Linked DNA regions of Alkalihalophilus pseudofirmus. The protein of the gene in region 1 interacts with the protein of each later gene in a pairwise test. Links are inferred from orthologs where the notes say so. Each region holds a gene or a part of one and is shown in the gene's direction. Other genes may lie near its edges. The genes, in order: PQ478_RS05225 and PQ478_RS06615.

What was found.
Region 2: the proteins of PQ478_RS05225 (region 1) and PQ478_RS06615 interact in binary tests that used the Escherichia coli proteins (3 or more experiments, as listed by UniProt). The link is inferred for Alkalihalophilus pseudofirmus from one-to-one orthologs.

Annotation. Positions count from the first base shown.
Region 1 is NZ_CP117835.1:1,019,169-1,025,234, forward strand. Bases 3,297-6,066 are described here. They hold PQ478_RS05225 (sulfate/molybdate ABC transporter ATP-binding protein), read left to right. Parts: upstream 3,297-4,031; coding sequence 4,032-5,102; downstream 5,103-6,066. Other genes in these bases: cysW (sulfate ABC transporter permease subunit CysW), read left to right, coding at 3,297-4,019; PQ478_RS05230 (DUF302 domain-containing protein), read left to right, coding at 5,221-5,610; sigK (RNA polymerase sporulation sigma factor SigK), read left to right, coding at 5,775-6,066. Outside these bases: PQ478_RS05195 (serine--tRNA ligase), read left to right, coding at 1-155; PQ478_RS05200 (RrF2 family transcriptional regulator), read left to right, coding at 424-855; PQ478_RS05205 (YezD family protein), read left to right, coding at 857-1,012; PQ478_RS05210 (sulfate ABC transporter substrate-binding protein), read left to right, coding at 1,167-2,243; sulfate ABC transporter permease subunit CysT, read left to right, coding at 2,303-3,145; more of cysW, read left to right, coding at 3,159-3,296. UniProt on the Escherichia coli protein: Part of the ABC transporter complex CysAWTP involved in sulfate/thiosulfate import. Responsible for energy coupling to the transport system.
Region 2 is NZ_CP117835.1:1,274,280-1,280,573, reverse strand. The notes cover bases 805-3,802. They hold PQ478_RS06615 (glutamate-5-semialdehyde dehydrogenase), read left to right. Parts: upstream 805-1,678; coding sequence 1,679-2,926; downstream 2,927-3,802. Other genes in these bases: proC (pyrroline-5-carboxylate reductase), read left to right, coding at 2,934-3,767; proB (glutamate 5-kinase), read left to right, coding at 805-1,676. In the rest of the region: PQ478_RS06625 (SDR family NAD(P)-dependent oxidoreductase), read right to left, coding at 1-99; more of proB, read left to right, coding at 555-804; PQ478_RS06605 (NAD(P)/FAD-dependent oxidoreductase), read right to left, coding at 4,142-5,152; PQ478_RS06600 (ion transporter), read left to right, coding at 5,387-6,241; PQ478_RS06595 (aspartate kinase), read right to left, coding at 6,292-6,294. UniProt on the Escherichia coli protein: Catalyzes the NADPH-dependent reduction of L-glutamate 5-phosphate into L-glutamate 5-semialdehyde and phosphate. The product spontaneously undergoes cyclization to form 1-pyrroline-5-carboxylate.

The DNA of each region.
Region 1 (6,066 bases):
CGATGGATATTGTGAATCAAGCACAAGACCTAAAAGAAGATGTAGTGGATATTGGAAATAAAGTGGCTGAAGCGAAAGATGAAGTGAGTTCTAATTCCACGAAGTCGAAAACAAATAATAACATCCCTGGAGAAGTAGGCAAGGATGATATCTAGATAGGAATATAAAGTGAAGCGAAATGCTTCACTTTTTTTATGCACCAAACTTAGCTGATTACATAGTTTATAGTTAAATACATTTTATTTTAAAAACCTACTTGACACATATGAATAATCTGAATATTATAGTGTATAATAGAACAACAACTAAAGCTGATCGGATAAACCGAAGGCCCTTTGTAACTCTAATACAAATGGCTTTCGGTTTTTATTTTTTCTTAAAGCCGACTTAACTTATCTAGTTTATTGGATATGGGGTGATGAATTGAAGGTTTCAAGTAAAGGGGAATATTGTTTAAGAGCATTAATTATGTTAGCTGTTAAGAAGGAAGAAAGGCTGACAGTTGATGAAATTAGTAAAGCCACTCATGTAACGCCAGCATATTTAGAAAAACTATTAAGCCAATTAAAAACTTTAGGATATATTAACAGCAAGCGAGGTACCAGAGGGGGCTTCATGCTGCAGCTAGCCCCTAAAGACATTAAAATTGGTGAAGTAATAAGAAAGCTAGAAGGGCCTCTTGCTCCAATGAGTTGTGTAAGTGTGACTTCCTATCAGGAATGTGCCTTAGAAGGTAGTTGTATGTTAAAGCCTTTATGGGGGCTTGTCAGGGACACAGTAGCGGACGTTCTTGATCGAACAACATTAGCCGATTTAGTAGAAGGGAACATTGGATCATACAGGGAGGTAATCTAAGATGAGCACTGTAGATGGAGAAAAGCTAACAGAAATTACAAAAGCTTTGCAAAAGATTGCGTTTGGGTCTGTAGTGATAACCATACATGATGGACAGATCACTCAGATAGATGCGACAGAAAAGATTCGCTTTGTGCAACAACGAAAGAAAAAATAGTGTGAAAGAGCCAACCGGACCACCGAAGGCTTCTATATATAGGGAACTTATTTGAAGTGTCCTTGTTTATAGAAGCTTTTTATTTTTATCCAAATAGTAATCTGCTATAACAGCAGGTTTCTATTAAATCATACACATAAGGGGCGAAAGTGACATGGGAAAGAATCATTCGATCATTAAAGGATTAAAAGGGTTGGGACTTACTTCTTTAGTAGTGGCAGGGCTTGTTGGATGCGGCTCAAGCGAGGAGTCATCAGGTACTGAAGGAGCCGCTTCAACTTCTAGTAAAAGTGGGGAAGGGAAAATTGAATTACTCAATGTCTCATATGATCCAACCCGAGAATTGTACTCAGATTTCAATAAAAAGTTCAGTGAATATTGGGAGGAGGAAACAGGTGATAAGGTTACTATCCAGCAATCCCATGGGGGCTCCGGCAGTCAAGCTCGATCTGTAGTAGATGGACTTGATGCAGACGTTGTCACTTTAGCGCTTGCTTATGATATCGATATGCTTCATGAAACGCGAGACTTAATTCCTGCTGATTGGCAGGAGAGACTTGAGTATAATTCTACGCCATATACTTCAACGATTGTTTTTCTTGTTAGGAAAGACAATCCACTTGAAATCGAGGATTGGGATGATTTAGTCGAAGAAGATGTATCGGTAATTACCCCTAATCCCAAAACGTCTGGAGGAGCAAGATGGAATTATTTAGCAGCTTGGGGGTATGCGCTTGAAGAATATGGAAGTGAAGAAGCGGCAGAAGAGTTTGTCTCAAAACTTTATAAAAACGTGCCAGTTCTAGACTCAGGCGCTCGAGGTGCAACCACCACATTCGTTGAAAGAGGAATTGGAGATGTATTTCTTTCATGGGAAAATGAAGCCTTTCTTGCTTTAAATGAATTAGGTGAAGATGAATTTGAAATCGTCTTTCCATCAGTAAGTATCTTAGCAGAACCACCAGTTACCGTAGTTGATCATGTTGTCGATAAAAAAGGAACGAGAGAAGTAGCAGAAGCTTACCTTGATTTTCTATATACAGTAGAGGGGCAAAAGCTTGCAGCTGAACATTATTACCGACCTCGGAATGAAGAGATCCTTGCTGACCATTCAGATACGTTCCCTGAGTTAAACTTATTTACAATTGATGAGGTGTTTGGTGGCTGGAGCTCTGCACAAGAAAAGCATTTCAGTGATGGCGGTGTATTTGATCAAATCTATCAACCATAGGGAATCGTTTGTGAGGGGGGATTCCCCCTACAAGGTAGATAAAAAGGAGAATATCCAAAATGAAGAAGACATTAACCTTTAAACAACCTAGTATTCTCCCAGGCTTTGGGTTATCAATGGGGATTACACTGTTTTATTTAGGCTTGCTTATTCTACTCCCATTATCAATGGTGTTTATTAACACATCAACAATGGGCTGGAATGAATTTTGGCAGGTTGTTACAGAACCGAGGGTAGTAGCTTCCTATAAATTAAGTTTTGGGGCAGCGTTTGCTGCAGCTATAATCAACGCCATTTTTGGATTAATTGTAGCCTGGGTGCTTGTAAGATACCAGTTTCCAGGCAAGCGTATTATAGATGGATTAGTAGATCTTCCATTTGCATTGCCGACAGCAGTGGCTGGTATTGCGCTTACTACTTTATACACAACAAACGGGTGGGTAGGACAATACCTCGATATTTTTGGGATACGAGTTGCTTTTACTCCGCTTGGGGTAATGCTTGCCTTAACCTTTATTGGGCTTCCATTTGTTGTACGGATGGTGCAGCCAGTGTTACAAGGCCTTGAAAAGGAAGTAGAAGAAGCATCAGCGAGCCTCGGTGCAAACAGATATCATACGTTTACCAAAGTGATTGCACCTGTTTTACTTCCTGCATTATTAACAGGTTTTGCCTTAGCCTTTGCTAGAGCACTAGGTGAATATGGGTCTGTGGTATTTATATCTGGAAATATGCCAATGCAGACGGAAATCACTCCTCTGTTAATCATGACAAAATTAGAACAGTTCGATTACGCAGGTGCGACAGCGATTGCTGCTGTGATGCTTGTTGTTTCATTTATCATGTTACTGCTCATTAATATTCTACAGTGGTGGACCAATCATCGCCGCCAAGTGTCATAAGGGGGATTAAGCTATGGCTGGTCAAGTTCAAGTATCAACAAATCATTCTCTATCTACAAATCGTGCTGTTACCGAATCACCTTGGGTAAGAATAGGGTTAATTGGTATAGCCTTAACGTTTTTAACACTTGTATTACTGCTGCCGTTAGTCGCTATTTTTATAAAAGCATTTGAACAAGGCGCTGCTGTATATTTTGCTTCTATTACAGAGCCAGATGCGCTTTCGGCAATAAGACTTACTTTACTAGTTGTATTAATTACTGTACCGCTCAATACAATTTTTGGTGTGGCAGCTGCATGGGCTATTTCTAAATTCCAATTTAAAGGGAAAAACATTTTAACAACACTCATTGATCTTCCATTTGCTGTTTCCCCGGTCATTGCGGGGCTGGTGTTTATTTTATTATTTAGTGTACATGGCTTATTTGGTCCGTGGTTTTTAGAGCGTGATATTCAAATAATCTTTGCTGTACCAGGCATTGTTTTGGCTACGATGTTTGTTACCATTCCATTTATTGCTCGTGAATTAATACCAGTTATGCAAGCACAAGGTACAGCTGCAGAAGAAGCTTCTTTAACACTTGGAGCGAACGGATGGAAAACATTCTGGTATGTCACACTTCCATCTATAAAGTGGGGGCTTCTATACGGGATCACACTTTGTAACGCAAGGGCAATTGGAGAGTTTGGTGCTGTTTCTGTTGTATCAGGTCACATACGCGGCTTAACAAATACCATGCCGCTGCATGTTGAAATTCTATATAACGAATATCAATTTACCGCTGCATTTGCCGTGGCATCCTTGATGTCTATATTGGCTATTGTCACTTTGATTATTAAAAACATCATAGAATGGCGTCATATGAGTAAGTAGGAGGTTTTAAATATGTCAATTCAAATTCATAACGTCTCAAAGTCGTTTGGTACATTTCAAGCACTTGATACTATTGATTTAACTATACAGACTGGGGAGCTTGTTGCATTGCTGGGCCCATCAGGATCAGGAAAAACCACATTACTTCGAATCATTGCAGGTTTAGAGCAAAGTGATAAAGGAGAGATTTCATTTGATGGGAAAGAAATGACAAATGTAGATCCCACTTCCCGCCAAGTAGGGTTTGTTTTTCAACATTATGCACTTTTTGCCCATATGAATGTTGAAGAAAATATATCTTACGGGTTAAGAGTCAGGCCTCGAAAATTACGCCCGGGTAAGAAAGAAATCCATGAAAAAGTAAGTGAATTATTAAGTCTTGTTAAATTAGAAGGGCTCGGTAAGAGGTATCCATCTCAATTATCTGGAGGCCAGAGGCAGCGTGTAGCTTTAGCAAGGGCCTTAGCAGTTCAGCCGAGAGTACTCCTTCTTGACGAACCATTTGGCGCCCTAGATGCAAAGGTGAGAAAGGATCTGAGAAGATGGCTTAGAAGACTCCATGATGAATTTCACGTGACGAGCGTCTTTGTTACTCATGATCAGGAGGAAGCTCTTGATGTTTCTGATCGTGTAGTAGTGATGAATAACGGCAAAATTGAACAGGTTGGTACACCAAATGATGTGTATGAAAAGCCAAATAGTCCGTTTGTATTTGATTTCTTAGGGAATGTAAACCGATTTACAGGACGTTTAAAGGAGGGAGCGTTAGAAGTAGGCAATAGCCGTATTTTAACTCCGCAATATGGCGGCAAGAACAGTTCTGAGGCAACTTTATATGCTCGTCCGCACCAAATGGAGATTCTTAAGGAAAAAGAAGAGCATGCAATTCAGGCGAAAATCTCTCATATTCATGCAGTAGGCCCAATTGTCTTTATAGAACTTGAGCAAGAAGGCTTGAATGAAATCATTGAAGTAGAAATGATGAGGGAGCGCTTTGATCAACTTAACTTAAAGGCGGCTGATACGGTATATGTCAGGCCAAAGCAAGTAAAGTTATTTCTTCCAAACGATTATGCTATTTAAGCGAGTGCCTATCTCATGATTCTACGATGAGATAGGTTATTTTTAAGTTTAGAAGTATGAAAAAAGGTTATGTATAGTTGTAGGGGTATAAGGAGTATTAACTAAAGGAGGAATCGTGATGTTTCATGTAACAGTTAAATCACCACATTCAATTAATGAGACAGTAGAGAAGTTAACAGCTAATTTAAAAGAGCAAGAATTCGGCGTTCTTTGGGATTTTGATCTCCGAGGAAAACTAGAAGAGAAAGGCCAAACATTTGATGAAGATTTCCGTGTGCTTGAAGTGTGTAATCCAAAAGTTGCTAAAGACGTGCTGACAAGGAACTTGCTGGCAGGATACTTTCTTCCATGTAAGATGGTTGTGTATGTTGAAAATGGCGTAACAAAAATTGGAATGCCAAAACCAACTCACTTAATTTCTACCTTGGATGATTCAGAATTAACCAGTCACGCAGAAGCAGTAGAAGAGCGTTTAACGATTGCCATGAATCAAACCGTTAATGGATAAATGGTAAAAAAACGGCGATCATTCGTCGTTTTTTTAGTTAAATCACAATATCTAACTTTATGTGTTTTTAGCAAGAGTGTAATAAAAGTTTTTTTCTATGTACAGACACAGGCGAGCCCAATTCGACATATGAATGTAAAAACGACAAATGCGGGGGTGAGGTCGTGTCTGGAATGCTAGCGGCACTTTCTTATTTTGTAAAAGAAGTGATTGTGTTTGTTTCTTATGTGAAAAACAACGCGTTTCCGCAGCCGCTCAAAAAAGACGATGAACGTAAATACTTAAAGCTGATGCAAGAGGGGGATGCGGAGGCGAGAAATTTACTCATTGAACATAATTTAAGACTTGTTGCTCATATCGTCAAAAAATTTGAGAATACAAGAGAAGACACAGAAGATTTAATTTCAATCGGTACAATAGGGTTGATTAAAGCGATTGAAAGTTATTCTGATGGGA
Region 2 (6,294 bases), 250 kb from region 1 along the record:
ACCAGCGGCTGCCGCATCTATAGCTAATTGTCTTCCTAGACCGCTTGATGCACCTGTTATCCATAATACTTTGTTTTCTAGACGTGTAAACTCACTCATGATCTCACTCCTACATATAATAAAGGATCCTTTATTAGTGTAACCCGGTCCAATATAAGTAGCAAAAGTTTTCTATGAAAGCGCTTTAAAGTTGTGTGAATCTTCAGATTTCTACTTGACTAAAAAAGCTTGCATGATTATAATAATAAAAATTAAATCAAATGTGCGTTGATTGGGAATAGTACGCATACTTCATGTGAAAAGAGAGTGGTCTCACCGGCTGAGAAGACCATCACCCCTGTTGTAGCGGAACCTGCCCTTGAGCAGTCTGGTAAAAGCCTGACCGTCTCATCCACGATACGGATGTTAGAGCGGGCATAATTTTATGCCAATCAAGGTGGTACCGCGGATGCAACCCTTCCGTCCTTATTTATAGATAAGGATGGAAGGGTTTTTTATTTAGTAAAGACAAGATGCATGTAATATAAATGATCCAAAGAAAGAAGGCATTGATTATGAACCGTCAACGATTAGTTATGAAAGTAGGAAGCAGCTCCCTTACAGGCGCTAATGGCTCGCTATGTCTGACAAAATTACGCGAGCATGTCAGGGCCATTGCTTATGCAAAAAAACTTGGCCATGAAGTCGTATTAGTATCTTCTGGGGCAATAGCGGCAGGTTTTTCTGCGCTCGGTTATCCATCCCGTCCTTCCACAACAGCAGGCAAACAAGCTGCTGCTGCAGTTGGTCAAGGATTGTTAATGCAAGCTTATCTTGCAGAATTTGCAGCACACGATCTTACAGCTGCTCAGCTGCTTTTAACTAGAGAAGACTTTAAAGATCAGAAGCGTTACCAAAATGCCTTGCAAACGTTAACTGAATTATTGAAGCGTTCAGCTATTCCGATCATTAATGAAAACGACTCAACTTCGATAGAAGAGTTAACTTTCGGTGATAATGACATGCTTTCCGCTCTAGTCAGCGGGTTTATACATGCCGATGCCCTTTGTATGATTACGGATGTGAATGGTCTATATGATTCCAATCCAAATCAAAACCCTAACGCTAAAAAGTTTCACTATATTCCTGAAGTAACTGAAGACCTTTTCGCTTATGCAGGTGATTCAGGGTCTAAGGTCGGCACAGGTGGAATGAAATCTAAACTAATGGCAGCTAAGACAGCTACCCCTTTTGGAGTGAATGTGTTTATCGGAAAATCCAGCGGGGAGACAACACTTGAAGATCTCTTGCTAGGTAAAGGTGATGGAACGTATATTGGATCATTCAAACATGCGAGCGTTATGCCCGCTTCTAAACAATGGCTGGCAGTGCACTCTGAGGCATCTGGCCAAATCAAAATCGATAAAGGAGCAGAGCGAGCCTTGCTTTTTGAAGGCAAAAGCCTGCTGCCAGTTGGTGTAGTAGACGTTATTGGACGTTTTCACGAAAATGATGTCGTTGAAATTGTAAATGAAAAAAATGCAGTCATTGGCAAAGGACAAACGACACTGTCTGCTAGTGATTTAATGTTGATTAAAGGCATGCAAAGCAATCAAGCCAATGAACAAATCAAGCTGACTAAACCAGTGGCCATTCACCGTGATCAGTGGGTCCCACTCACAAAGGAGAGAATCTAGAAATGAATGAAGTATACACAAAAGCAAAAAATGCAAAAGAAATTGCCCATCTTTTAGCAAACTTAACAACAGATCAAAAAAATGCTGCTCTCAAAGTCATTGCTGATGAACTTAGAATAAACCAGGAATTTTTAATAAATGAAAATGCAAAAGATGTAGAAACTCAAAGAGCAAACGGGATGAGTGAAACGATGATTGACCGCCTTACTCTTACTGCAGACCGTTTAGAAGAAATTGCCTCTGCCGCTGAACAAGTAGCAGAACTAAATGACCCTGTAGGTGAAGTGACGAGTGAATGGGAAAGACCTAACGGGCTTCATATTCAAAACGTACGCGTGCCGCTAGGAGTTGTCGGCATGATTTATGAAGCAAGGCCGAATGTCACAGTTGATGCAGCGGCCTTATGTCTAAAAACAGGAAATGCAGTCATTTTACGAGGCAGCTCTACAGCCATTCATTCTAATATAGCCCTAGTCAATGTATTACAAGGCGCGCTTAAAAAGGTTTCACTTCCTGTAGAGACGATTCAGTTAATTGAAGATACAAATCGAGCGACGGCGGAACACCTATTTACATGCAACGAATATGTAGATGTACTTATTCCACGAGGGGGAGCTTCCTTAATTCAGGCAGTCATTGAAAAAGCAACCGTCCCAGTCATTGAGACAGGTGTAGGAAATTGTCACATCTATGTTGATCATTCAGCTGATTTCGAGCTAACAAAATCAATTGTCGTCAACGCGAAAACACAGCGTCCATCTGTATGTAATGCAGCAGAAACAGTAATCATCCATCAAGACTTTGCAAATGAACATTTACAAAGTCTGCTTGACCAACTTGAAGAAAGAGGGGTAACCTTTTTCGGAGATCAGACTGCTTGTTCAATGGATGAGCGCGTTAAGGAAGCCACAGAATCTGATTGGGCAGATGAATATTTAGATTTAAAACTTGCTGTTCGAATCGTCCCTTCTATTGATGAAGCGATTGGACATATACGAAAATACGGCACAAAACATTCTGAAGCCATCATCAGCGAGACTAAAGAACATGTCCATATATTCCAAAATTTTGTGGATGCAGCTGCTATTTATCACAACGCGTCAACCAGGTTTACGGATGGATTTGAATTTGGTTTTGGGGCCGAAATTGGAATAAGCACACAGAAATTACATGCTAGAGGGCCAATGGGACTGAACGCCCTGACTTCAAACAAATACCTGATTTTAGGGAACGGACAAATTAAAGGATAGGTGACTTATGTTAACTAATAAAACGATTACTTTTTTAGGTGCAGGTGCCATGGCAGAGGCAATCATTGGCGGACTTATACGAAACCAAATCGTAGACCCACATAACATCATTGCCACAAACCTGTCAGATACAAATAAGCTCGAAAAATTAAAAATGAGATACAACATTCAAACAACCACAAGCCGTACATGGGCTGTGGAACAAGCGGAAATTATTGTTTTAGCGATGAAACCTAAAAATATTGAAGAAGCTGTACGAGAAATTAAAGAGAAAGTAAATAACGATAAGCTGATTATTTCAGTTATTGCAGGGATCCCTTCTAGTTATATTGAGGATTTATCTGGCACAAAGAGCAGAGTGGTTCGGACGATGCCAAATACTTCTGCTAAAGTAGGAGCATCAGCAACCGCCATCTGTGCTGGCAGATATTCAACAAGTGATGACTTAGAAACGGTGTCGCTATTATTTTCAGCTGTAGGTACGGTAACTGTCGTTCCAGAAGAAAAAATGGATGCTGTCACCGGCGTAGCCGGCAGCGGCCCTGCTTACTTTTATTATCTCATTGAAGCGATGGAGAAGGCGGCTGTTGAGAGTGGATTAACAAGTGAGGAAGCGACAGCTTTAATTACGCAAACAGTTGTCGGAGTTGGAAAACGACTTCAAGACACATCAAAATCATCTCGGGAATTATATGAGGAAGTGATGAGTCCAAACGGAACAACGGAAGCTGGCATCACGCTTTTAAGTGAACGTAATGGCCAGGATGCCATGCATGATGCTATCTTAAAAGCCATTGCCCGTTCGAAGGAATTAGGATCTGTGTTTACAGAATCAAAATAATTATAGAGGCTGGGATAACACGAGTCCTCAGGCTTGGCAGGTGGAATCTCAACTTTGCTTTAGTTGAAGCCACTGATTCGCCCTGACAGTAGTTGTTGATTTCCGCTGCAGGTACTCGCTTTCCGCGGGCGGACCGGGAGCCTCCTCGTCGTTGCACTCCTGTGGGGTCTCCCATGGCCAACGCTCTTCCCGCAGGAGTCTCGTACCTTCCGCTCCAATCAACGGAGCGAGAAGGGGGTTATCCTGTAACTCACAAACTAGTATTTTTTCAGTGAACATCTTCTTTTCGCATTCGAATCTTCGTTATGTTTCATCCACTATACTAACGCTTTGTTCATATGCTGAGTCATATACGTTAGTTATGCCACCAGCCTCTATTTCTTTAAGTACCTGCTCATTCGTTTTCCTGCTTCCATTCCAGATAATACAGCGCCTTCTACTTTCCCTTCTTTAAAGCAATCTCCTGCAAACACTATAGGACTCGGATATGTTGTAGCAAGCACCCTGTCTGGATATAGTGACCGTGGCTTTGCATACCTCCACCTCTTCACTTGTACTTCTTCTACTTCATTAGGAGAGATGAGTGATTCTACTTGCTTTAATAAGGATGAAGTGACCTCGTCATCGGCAGCATCGAAATTGTTAGAACTCCATTCTCCTGAGGCATGGATCGTAATGATCGGTTTGGTCGATATTCCTTTTTGTTGATTGTCTCCTATAAAAGCTACATTTCCATCTCCCTGTATACCGCCCTTAGGAGGAATTCTGCTGACATTTCTTAACGTAACCATCAAACAAATGCAAGGATCATACGTAATATTTGCAAGCTCCATCTTTATATCACTTTCTAACAGCTCGAGGTTCATCCAGGTGAGGACTTGAGGGATCGGAATGGTTGATATAATTCCTGCCGCTTGTATTGTTTCTGTTACAGAATCCTGCTCATTTATGACTTCCAACTGCCATTGTTGCTTTTGATAATCAAGATGAACAGCACGATGATTTAAAAGAATATCATTCTCATCAACAAGTGATTTTGTAAGCGCGTTCATACCAGTTGAGCCTACATACCGCGGATAACCATCTGCCTCTAGATGAACTTGACCGCCTAGGTCCATTTGGTGAAAGCCCTTTGTCCACTCATTAACAGTGCCCTCTTCCATCCAGCTGTCTACTAAACTTTTCATAACATCTGATCTTGCTGTAAAAAATTGAGCTCCATGATCGGCTCTACCGCCTTGGATTCTTCTTGTAGCCATCCTGCCCCCTACACTTCTCCCTTTTTCAATGAGAAGAGACGGGATGCCTTTCTTTTTTAATTCTTGTGCAGCAAATAGTCCTGTTAACCCTGCCCCTAGAATAATAATAGGTGATTCTTTTTTCATATTCACCCTCCCTTTTCTATTATTATTGATCATAGCAGAATAAATCCGAATGACGAAATAATTTACCTCGCTTTCGAAGTGGTTATTTCGATTTCGGTTTTCAATTACTGCTGAAGGGATTGCACATATATAAAAAGAAACGTCAGCTTGTCTTGTTGACTTCTTATCTAGTAAAATAGGAAAGTGTGCATATCGAAATAGCAGAATAAAATGCAAGAAGGAGTTATTATGTAAATGGAAAACAATCCAGCCGAACAACAAGTTCCACCATTAGTAGCCTTAGCTCAGCGTATCGTCTTTCATAAGGCCTTTACCCCAACTATTATTACCTTGATTATCATTAATGCCATTATTGTAGGCCTTGAAACATATCCTACTGTTTATCAAGGTTATAATGATTGGTTCTACGCAGCAGATTTAGCCTTACTTTGGATATTTACAATTGAGATTACACTGCGTTTTATCGCAGCGAGACCGACTAAATCTTTTTTTAAAAGCAGCTGGAACTGGTTTGATTTATTAATCGTTCTTGCCGGTCATGTCTTTGCCGGTGCTCATTTTGTAACGGTTCTTCGTATCCTGCGCGTTCTTCGCGTATTACGTGCCATTTCTGTCATTCCTTCTCTGCGTCGTTTAGTCGATGCTTTGCTGATGACCATCCCGGCTTTAGGAAACATTATGATCCTGATGGGAATTATTTTCTATATTTTTGCTGTGATTGGAACGATGTTATTTGCTTCTGTAGCACCTGAGTACTTTGGTAACTTACAGCTTTCTTTATTAACATTATTCCAAGTTGTTACACTTGAATCTTGGGCAAGCGGTGTCATGAGGCCGATTTTTGCAGAGGTTTGGTGGTCTTGGATTTATTTTGTCATCTTTATTTTAGTAGGGACATTTATTGTCTTTAACTTATTTATCGGTGTTATCGTTAATAACGTTGAAAAAGCAAACGAAGAAGAACTCAAATCAGAATTAGATGATAAAGAGGCAGATACAAAAGAAGAGCTTGCTTCTCTGCGTAATGAAGTAGCAGAGATGAAAGACCTCATTAAACAAATGCATAAACAGCAAACAAAAAAAGGGTAACAAAAAGGAGCTGACTAAAGACAGCTCCTTTTTTGTGTGCGTATTACCATTTA